3 regions of the Streptomyces sp. NPDC005483 genome follow, and region 3 is predicted to be linked to each of the others. Evidence: predicted binding sites of a transcription regulator. Region 3 holds the regulator's gene; each other region holds the start of a gene.
What was found. Region 3 encodes HrcA, which represses chaperone genes, less so after heat shock. Its sites were predicted from a motif close to TTNGCACTCNGNNNNNCNGAGTGCNAA; they were not measured.

Region 1 (3,273 bases), on a different contig from region 3:
TGCCCTCTCCGCGAGAGAAGCGGAGGGGGCAATTCTCTATGGTTGAGCACGGTACAGTTGGGGAAGCTGCGGCTCTCTTCATGCCGCACGCATATGAGTTCTCGCTTCGCGGGCGATGAGAAGTAGCCAAAGTGTGCGCGTCTTATGTGCCTTATGTGTCCTTTATGGGGCCCGACTTGCCCCGAATTCAGGCGAATTCTCGCTACATTCCGGACCCCTTCCGTCCAGAATTCTCGTCCGATTGACCTGTTGCAGACGGCAGTTGGACAGATACATTCAGCCGCGGTCGACGCGTTCCGGCGCACGCCCCCAACCATGTGGGGGGTGAGGTCTGACCCGGATCCATGAAGTGTGGGTCCGTGCAAGGGCCAGTAATAGGGGAGTTAGGCATGGCTCAGGGCACCGTCAAGTGGTTCAACGCGGAGAAGGGGTACGGCTTCATCGCGGTCGACGGTGGTGCGGATGTATTCGTCCACTACAGCGCGATTCAGATGGACGGCTACCGCACCCTTGAAGAGGGCCAGCGGGTCGAGTTCGAGATCTCGCAGGGTCAGAAGGGGCCGCAGGCGGACATGGTTCGTCTCGCGACTGGCTGAAGCACGCGCCGGGTAACAACAGCGTCGTTCTTCGTTCTTCTTCGGAGGGCTCGTACCCCATGGGGAGTCATGGGTACGGGCCCTTCGGCATGTGCCTCCGGCGGTTGAGCGGGGGGTTGTGCGGGTGTGGGTTCGTTGTCTTGTGCGGGTTCGGTCGGGGCGGGCCTTTTGCGCAGTTCCCCGCGCCCCTGATGCGTTGGCCTGCGGCGGCTGGGCGGCTGGGCGGCTGGGCGGTCGGGCGGCTGCGGGGTCGGTGGGGGCGGGCGTTTTTGCGCAGTTCCCCGCGCCCCTGGGTGCCTGCGGCGCAGCTGCGGGCCCGGTGGGGGGTTGTGTAGCGCCTGCGGTAGGTCGGGGCCGGGGTGGGGGTGTCCGTCCTCGGTCCGGCGGCTCGGTCTCTTGAGCAGGGCCCCGTGACGGACGTCGGCTGCTGCGGGCGGAGACCCCCCACCCCATCCCCTGCCCGCCGTGCGCGGCTCGCGGGTCGTGGGCTGACCGGGCCTCTGGCGGGTGGGCCGGGGGCTCGATACGCGAGAGGCGCTTGCACTCGACCATGCCGAGTGCTAATCATTGGCGTTAGCACTCTGAAGGTGAGAGTGACAAAGATGGACCGGGTCGGTGAGGCCCGCAGGCCATGTGGGGCAAGGATCCACAGGCCGGCGAGCCGTCCGTCGCGGGCGCGGGCGCGGTCCGAAGGAATCACCCCCAGTCCTGGAGGGACCACTTCACATGGCCAAGATCATCGCGTTCGACGAGGAGGCGCGGCGCGGCCTCGAGCGCGGCATGAACCAGCTCGCGGACGCCGTGAAGGTGACGCTCGGCCCCAAGGGCCGCAACGTCGTCCTCGAGAAGAAGTGGGGCGCCCCCACGATCACCAACGATGGTGTCTCCATCGCCAAGGAGATCGAGCTCGAGGACCCGTACGAGAAGATCGGCGCCGAGCTGGTCAAGGAAGTCGCCAAGAAGACGGACGACGTCGCCGGTGACGGTACGACCACCGCGACCGTGCTCGCCCAGGCCCTGGTCAAGGAGGGCCTGCGCAACGTAGCCGCCGGCGCCAACCCCATGGCCCTCAAGCGCGGTATCGAGAAGGCCGTCGAGGCCGTCTCCGCCGCCCTGCTCGAGCAGGCCAAGGATGTCGAGACCAAGGAGCAGATCGCCTCCACGGCCTCCATCTCCGCCGCCGACACCCAGATCGGCGAGCTCATCGCCGAGGCGATGGACAAGGTCGGCAAGGAAGGCGTCATCACCGTCGAGGAGTCCCAGACCTTCGGTCTGGAGCTGGAGCTCACCGAGGGTATGCGCTTCGACAAGGGCTACATCTCGGCGTACTTCGCCACCGACATGGAGCGGATGGAGGCGTCGCTCGACGACCCCTACATCCTCATCGCCAACTCCAAGATCGGCTCCGTCAAGGACCTGCTCCCGCTCCTGGAGAAGGTCATGCAGTCGGGCAAGCCGCTGCTGATCATCGCCGAGGACGTCGAGGGCGAGGCCCTGTCGACCCTGGTCGTCAACAAGATCCGTGGCACCTTCAAGTCCGTCGCCGTCAAGGCCCCGGGCTTCGGTGACCGCCGCAAGGCCATGCTCGGCGACATCGCCATCCTCACGGGCGGCGAGGTCATCTCCGAGGAGGTCGGCCTCAAGCTGGAGAACGCGACCCTGGACCTCCTGGGCCGCGCCCGCAAGGTCGTCATCACCAAGGACGAGACCACCATCGTCGACGGTGCCGGTTCCTCGGACCAGGTCAACGGCCGGGTGAACCAGATCCGCGCCGAGATCGAGAACAGCGACTCGGACTACGACCGCGAGAAGCTCCAGGAGCGCCTGGCCAAGCTCGCCGGTGGCGTCGCCGTCATCAAGGCCGGTGCCGCGACCGAGGTCGAGCTCAAGGAGCGCAAGCACCGCATCGAGGACGCCGTGCGCAACGCCAAGGCGGCCGTCGAGGAGGGCATCGTCGCCGGTGGTGGCGTGGCGCTCCTCCAGGCCTCCAGCGTCTTCGAGAAGCTGGACCTCTCGGGTGACGAGCAGACCGGCGCCAACGCCGTGAAGCTCGCGCTGGAGGCCCCGCTCAAGCAGATCGCCGTCAACGGTGGTCTCGAGGGTGGCGTCATCGTCGAGAAGGTGCGCAACCTGCCCGTCGGCCACGGCCTGAACGCCGCGACCGGTGAGTACGTCGACATGATCGCCGAGGGCATCATCGACCCGGCGAAGGTCACGCGCTCTGCCCTGCAGAACGCCGCCTCCATCGCCGCGCTCTTCCTCACCACCGAGGCCGTCATCGCCGACAAGCCGGAGAAGGCCGCCGCGCCCGCCGGTGGCGGTATGCCGGGCGGTGACATGGACTTCTGATCGACCTCTGGTTGATCCGCGTCCTTGCCGAGGGCGGCACCACCCGGAAACGGGGTGTGCCGCCTTCGGGTTTTTCTGCGCTATGCTTGATCACGAGCCGCCCGACGTGAACTCCCGTCGGCCGACTACGCGTTGGTGGTCCAAGGAAAGACGCCCCGCTTCCTGCGGGGAAATGCAGGTGCAAGGCCTGCCCAGCGCTCGACAGGAAGCCCGTCCCACGGTCGTGGGGCGGGCTTCTTTCATGCGTGGCCACACCCTGCGTGGTCGGTGTCACAGCGCGCCGGGAAATCCTGAGGCCGATGACGCGGTTGGCACCTGAGTAGTGTCC
Region 2 (3,273 bases), on a different contig from region 3:
TGAAGCCCTGACCCTTGTCGAGCTCGGCGACCTTGGAGGTGATGACGTAGCCCTCCAGGCCGGCGTTCTCGGCGATCCAGCGCAGCGGCTCGACGACGGCCTTGCGGACGACGGCGACACCGGTGGCCTCGTCGCCGGTCTTGCCGAGGCCGCCCTCGAGCACCTTGGCGGCGTGGACCAGAGCAGAGCCACCACCGGAGACGATGCCCTCCTCGACCGCGGCGCGGGTCGCGGAGATGGCGTCCTCCAGACGGTGCTTCTTCTCCTTCAGCTCCACCTCGGTGGCGGCGCCGACCTTGATCACGCACACGCCGCCGGCCAGCTTCGCGAGGCGCTCCTGGAGCTTCTCGCGGTCCCAGTCGGAGTCGGTGTTCTCGATCTCGGCCTTGATCTGGGCCACGCGGCCCGCGACGGCGGCGGAGTCGCCGGCGCCGTCGACGACCGTGGTGTCGTCCTTGGTGACCGTGACGCGGCGGGCGGTGCCCAGCACCTCCAGGCCGACCTGGTCGAGCTTGAGGCCGACCTCCTCGGAGATGACCTCGGCGCCGGTGAGGGTCGCCAGGTCCTGGAGCATCGCCTTGCGGCGGTCACCGAAGCCGGGGGCCTTGACGGCGACCGCGTTGAAGGTGCCGCGGATCTTGTTGACGACCAGGGTCGACAGGGCCTCGCCCTCGACGTCCTCGGCGATGATCAGCAGCGGCTTGGAGGCGCCCGCCTGGATGACCTTCTCGAGCAGCGGCAGCAGGTCCTGGATCGAGGAGATCTTGCCCTGGTTGATCAGGATGTACGGGTCGTCGAGGACGGCCTCCATACGCTCCTGGTCGGACACCATGTACGGGGACAGGTAGCCCTTGTCGAAGGCCATGCCCTCGGTGAAGTCCAGCTCCAGACCGAAGGTGTTGGACTCCTCGACGGTGATGACACCGTCCTTGCCGACCTTGTCCATCGCCTCGGCGATGAGCTCGCCGACCTGGGAGTCCTGGGCGGACAGACCGGCGACGGCGGCGATGTCGGACTTCTCGTCGATCGGGCGCGCGGTGGCGAGCAGCTCGTCGGAGATGGCCTTGACGGCGGCGTCGATGCCCTTCTTCAGGGCGGCCGGGGAGGCACCCGCGGCGACGTTCTTCAGGCCCTCGCGCACGAGCGCCTGGGCCAGCACGGTGGCGGTGGTGGTGCCGTCACCCGCGATGTCGTTGGTCTTGGTCGCCACCTCCTTCACCAGCTGCGCGCCGAGGTTCTCGTACGGGTCCTCGATCTCGACCTCACGGGCGATCGTGACGCCGTCGTTGGTGATGGTGGGAGCGCCGAACTTCTTGTCGATGACGACGTTGCGGCCCTTGGGGCCGATCGTCACCTTGACCGTGTCGGCAAGCTTGTTGACGCCGCGCTCGAGGGCGCGACGGGCGTCCTCGTCGAACTTCAGGATCTTCGCCATGGGAGCGTGAGCCCTCTCGGAAATCTAGGTGAAAAGAGACTGCGCCCCGGGCGCCCGGCTTGTTGGTGATCGCGGGGGCCAGGGGCGCAGCTCAGAGAAATGCTGGGGTGAATTACTTCTCGATGATCGCGAGCACGTCGCGGGCCGAGAGGACGAGGTACTCCTCGCCGTTGTACTTCACCTCGGTGCCGCCGTACTTGCTGTACAGCACGATGTCGCCGGTCTGAACGTCGAGCGGCAGGCGCTCGCCGTTCTCGAAGCGGCCCGGGCCCACCGCGAGGACGACGCCCTCCTGGGGCTTCTCCTTCGCGGTGTCCGGGATGACCAGGCCAGAGGCGGTGGTCTGCTCGGCGTCGAGCGGCTGGACCACAATGCGGTCCTCGAGCGGCTTGATGGCAACCTTGGAGCTGGTGGTCGTCACGATCCGACCTCCCCCTTCGGAGATCTCACGGGGTTAACTGTCTGAGGTGGCGACCAGGTCGATCCGTCGTCGCGGGTGCCGGACCTGCCCGTCGCTGTGTTGGCACTCTCCAGGGGGGAGTGCCAGACCCGAGACTATGACCGTGATTAGCACTCGGTCAAGCGGAGTGCCAATCGCGTCTCCGGCGGGGCGGTCCGGGGCCCTACAGATAGTCGTCCAGCCGCCCCACCGTCAGCCCTTCGCGCTGGATCTCCCGCAGCACCCTCGTCGTCCGCTCCGTCAGGGTCGGCCCTGTCGTCTCCCCCGACGCCACCGAGACGATGTCTCCCGCCCGCAGCGGCCGCTCCGGCGTGCCGTCCGGCGCCGTCACGCTCCACAGCACCACCGCCGAGAGGCCGCAGTCGGCCGCCGCGCGCAGGGTCGTGCGGTCGTACGTGCCGTAGGGCGGCCGGAACAGCCGCGGCCGGATGCCGAAGCGGGAGCGGACCTTCCCCTGCTGGCCGCAGATCTCGGCGCGCTGGCCGGGGTACGGCAGGCCGGGCAGGGCCGGATGGTCGAGGGTGTGGTTCTGGATGCTCGCGCCGACCGACTGGAGGCGCGCGAAGTGGCCGTACCCGGGGCCGACGACGCTGTCCGTGAGGAACATGCTGACGGGCAGCCGCAGTTCACGGACCAGGTCGACGAACCGCGGGTCCTTCTCCGCGCCGTCGTCGTAGGTGAGGAAGACGACTTTGTCGGACGTCCTGACCCGCCTCACGACCGGTGGCAGGCCGCCCCGGCCCACCGCCGCGCGCCGCGGCTCCCGCGGGGGCTCCGGCAGCGGGGCCGCCAGGCCCCAGCGGCGGTACGGCCGCCCGTCCGCCCTCGCCGGCCCGTACGACCCGACCCGCTGGGCCGCCTTCTTCCCCAGCCGCTCGATGGGGTCGACGGACTGGGCGCAGCCGGCGAGGAGTACGGCCGCCAGCCCCGCGGCGACCAGCGTCCGCGGTCTCACAGGTAGTCCTCGAGGCGTGCGACGGCGTATCCCTCGGCCGTGACCTTGTCCAGGAAGCGGCGGACCATGTCGGGCATCGTGCCCTTCCAGTCCTCGCGGCCGCGGAAGTGGCTGAGCACGATGTCGCCGGGGTGGATCCGCTGATCCTCCTCGCGGTACTCCCAGTGGTCGACGAAGACCTCTTCGTTCCAGATCGGCGCGTACCTGATGCCGCAGGACCCGGCCGCGCGCAGGGTGTCCTCGTTGTAGTTGCCGTAGGGCGGGCGGAAGAGCGCGGGCCGCGTGCCGTAGCGCTTCTCCATGACGTCCTGCATCCCGCAGATCTCGCGCTTCTGGCGGGCGTACGACAGCCCGGGCAGATAGGGGTGGTGGAGCGTGTGATTGTCGAGCACGACCCCCGTGTCCTGCATCTTCCGGAAGTAG
Region 3 (3,273 bases):
CCGGCAGGTCGTCCACGCCCTCCAGGTACTCCACGACCACGCCCTCGATGCGCAGGTCGTCGCCCCAGACCTTCTCCACCAGTTCCGCGTCGTGGCGGCCCTCCACGTAGATCCGGCCGGCGCGGGCCACGCGTGCGCGTGCGCCGGGGACGGCGACCGAACCGGACGCGGTACGGGAGGGTCGTACCGGAGCCGCTGCCGAAGGTCTGACCAAGGTCACCACACGGCCCTCCAGGAGGAAACCGCGGGGCTCCAGCGGGAACACCCGGTGCTTGCCGAAGCGGTCCTCCAGAGTCACCGTGCCTGCCTCGCAGCGGATCACCGCGCCGCAGAAGCCCGTGCCCGGCTCCTCGACCACCAGACCGGGCTCGGCGGGCACCTCCGGTACCGGCTTGGGCTTCTTCCACGGAGGGGTCAGGTCGGCGGAGTACTGGCGCATTCGGATGACGATAGGAGAACCACGCGAGGGATCACTACGACACGCCGAAGCGCGTCGCCAGCGCGTCCCGCTGCGCCCGCACGAACCCCGCGTCCACCACCGCTCCGTGACCGGGTACGTACAGCGCGTCCTCGCCGCCCAGCTCGAGGAGCCGGTCCAGCGCGGCGGGCCAGTGTGCCGGTACGGCGTCCGGGCCCGCCTGCGGTTCGCCGGACTCCTCGACCAGGTCGCCGCAGAAGACGACCTCCGGGGCGCCGGGCACGAGGACGGCGAGGTCGTGGGCCGTGTGGCCGGGGCCGACGTTCGCCAGCAGGACCTGGCGGCCGCCGCCGAGGTCGAGCGTCCACTCGCCGGAGACGTGATGGCCGGGGGACACCAGGGCGTCCACGGCCTCGTCGGCCACCGCCGGGTCCAGCCCGTTGCGCACCGCGTCCGCCCGCAGTTGCGCGTGGCCGAGCCGGCCCGTCAGCACCGTCTCCACCCCCACCGCGCCGAACACCTCCGTCCCCGCGAACGCGGCCGCACCGAAGACATGGTCGAAGTGGGGGTGGGTGAGCGCGAGATGGGTCACACGGTGGCCGGCCAGTTCCCCGGCCTGCACGCGCAGGTGCGCGCCCTCCGCGAGGGAGGAGCCCGCGTCGACCAACAGGGCCGTGTCCTCGCCGATCACCAGGCCCGCCGTACAGTCCCAGCCGGGCAATCGGCACCGGCCCACCCCGGTCGCGACCCGCTCCCACCCGAGCTCTTCCCAAGTCACCGTCATACCGCGACGCTAGCCGTACGACCCGTCACGCCGGGACCAGCCTTGCCCAGGGAGTACCCCACCGCCGTACACTGGCCGGGGAGCGCTGGCACTCGGACGGACAGAGTGCCAGGCAAGGCGCCGAGGACGACTTCTGGAGGTGTGCGCGATGCTGAGTGAACGCAGGCTTCAGGTGTTGCGCGCCATCGTCCAGGACTACGTCGGCACCGAGGAGCCGGTCGGGTCGAAGGCCCTGACCGAGCGGCACAACCTCGGAGTCTCCCCGGCGACCGTCCGCAACGACATGGCGGTCCTGGAGGACGAGGGGTTCATCGCCCAGCCGCACACCAGCGCCGGGCGGATACCGACCGACAAGGGCTACCGGCTCTTCGTCGACAAGCTGGCGGGCGTCAAGCCGATGACCGCGCCCGAGCGGCGCGCGATCCAGAACTTCCTCGACGGCGCGGTCGACCTCGACGACGTCGTGGCCAGGACCGTGCGGCTGCTCGCGCAGCTCACACGGCAGGTCGCCGTCGTGCAGTACCCGTCCCTGACCCGCTCGACCGTGCGGCACGTGGAGCTGCTTTCGCTCGCCCCCGCGCGCGTGATGCTCGTGCTGATCACGGACACCGGCCGGGTCGAGCAGCGCATGGTCGACTGCCCGGCGCCCTTCGGGGAGGCCTCGCTCGCCGATCTGCGGGCGCGGCTCAACAGCCGGGTCGCGGGGCGGCGGTTCGCCGACGTGCCGCGGCTGGTCGAGGACCTGCCCGAAGGCTTCGACGTCGAGGACCGGGGTACGGTTTCGACAGTGCTCTCCACTCTCCTGGAGACGCTCGTCGAGGAGAACGAGGAGCGGCTGATGATCGGCGGCACCGCCAATCTCACCCGCTTCGGACATGACTTTCCCCTCACGATCCGGCCCGTCCTGGAGGCACTGGAGGAGCAGGTCGTCCTCCTCAAACTCCTTGGTGAGGCCGAGGATTCGGGCATGACCGTACGTATTGGTCATGAGAACGCCTACGAGGGACTCAACTCCACTTCGGTGGTGTCGGTCGGTTACGGTTCGGGCGGCGAGGCAGTCGCCAAGCTCGGCGTGGTCGGACCGACCCGCATGGATTACCCGGGAACGATGGGAGCGGTACGCGCAGTGGCACGGTACGTCGGACAGATCCTGGCGGAGTCGTAAGTGGCCACGGACTACTACGCCGTTCTCGGCGTGCGCCGCGACGCGTCGCAGGATGAGATCAAGAAGGCGTTCCGCCGGCTCGCGCGCGAGCTGCACCCGGACGTCAACCCGGATCCGAAGACCCAGGAGCGGTTCAAGGAGATCAACGCCGCGTACGAGGTGTTGTCGGACCCGCAGAAGAAGCAGGTCTACGACCTCGGCGGCGACCCGCTCTCGCAGGCCGGCGGCGGTGGCGCGGGCGGCTTCGGGGCCGGTGGGTTCGGGAACTTCTCGGACATCATGGACGCGTTCTTCGGTACGGCCTCGCAGCGGGGTCCGCGTTCGCGCACCCGGCGCGGCCAGGACGCGATGATCCGCCTGGAGATCGAGCTCGACGAGGCGGCCTTCGGCACCACGAAGGACATCCAGGTCGACACGGCGATCGTCTGCACCACCTGCAGTGGTGAGGGCGCGGCGCCGGGCACCTCCGCGCAGACCTGTGACATGTGCCGCGGCCGCGGTGAGGTGTCGCAGGTGACCCGGTCCTTCCTGGGCCAGGTCATGACGTCCCGCCCGTGCCCGCAGTGCCAGGGCTTCGGCACAGTGGTCCCGACCCCGTGCCCGGAGTGCGCGGGCGACGGCCGGGTCCGCTCGCGCCGCACGCTCACCGTGAAGATCCCGGCCGGTGTGGACAACGGCACGCGGATCCAGCTCGCGGGTGAGGGCGAGGTCGGTCCCGGTGGCGGTCCCGCCGGTGACCTCTACGTCGAGATCCACGAACTCCCGCACTCGCAGTTCCAGCGGCGCGGCGACGACCTGCACTGCACGGTCACGCTCCCGATGACGGCGGCGTCACTCGGCACGAAGGTGCCGTTGGAGACCCTCGACGGCATGGAGGAGGTCGACATCCGGCCCGGCACCCAGTCC

Region 1: groL (chaperonin GroEL) is a predicted target of HrcA. The motif match lies at 1,134-1,160, and genes of this name have one in related genera.
Region 2: groES (co-chaperone GroES) is a predicted target of HrcA. The motif match lies at 2,003-2,029, and genes of this name have one in related genera.

The regions. Positions count from the first base shown of each region.
Region 1 covers NZ_JBEXEA010000012.1:113,569-116,841, reverse strand. Annotated here, with positions in the region: gene ABZT06_RS23700 (cold-shock protein) at 390-596, shown strand; gene groL (chaperonin GroEL) at 1,323-2,945, shown strand.
Region 2 covers NZ_JBEXEA010000009.1:98,176-101,448, reverse strand. Annotated here, with positions in the region: gene groL (chaperonin GroEL) at 1-1,435, opposite strand, end outside; gene groES (co-chaperone GroES) at 1,548-1,856, opposite strand; gene ABZT06_RS19025 (polysaccharide deacetylase family protein) at 2,059-2,850, opposite strand; gene ABZT06_RS19020 (polysaccharide deacetylase family protein) at 2,847-3,273, opposite strand, start outside.
Region 3 covers NZ_JBEXEA010000005.1:134,393-137,665, reverse strand. Annotated here, with positions in the region: gene ABZT06_RS11910 (DUF3097 domain-containing protein) at 1-439, opposite strand, end outside; gene ABZT06_RS11905 (MBL fold metallo-hydrolase) at 474-1,202, opposite strand; gene hrcA (heat-inducible transcriptional repressor HrcA) at 1,351-2,367, shown strand; gene dnaJ (molecular chaperone DnaJ) at 2,368-3,273, shown strand, end outside.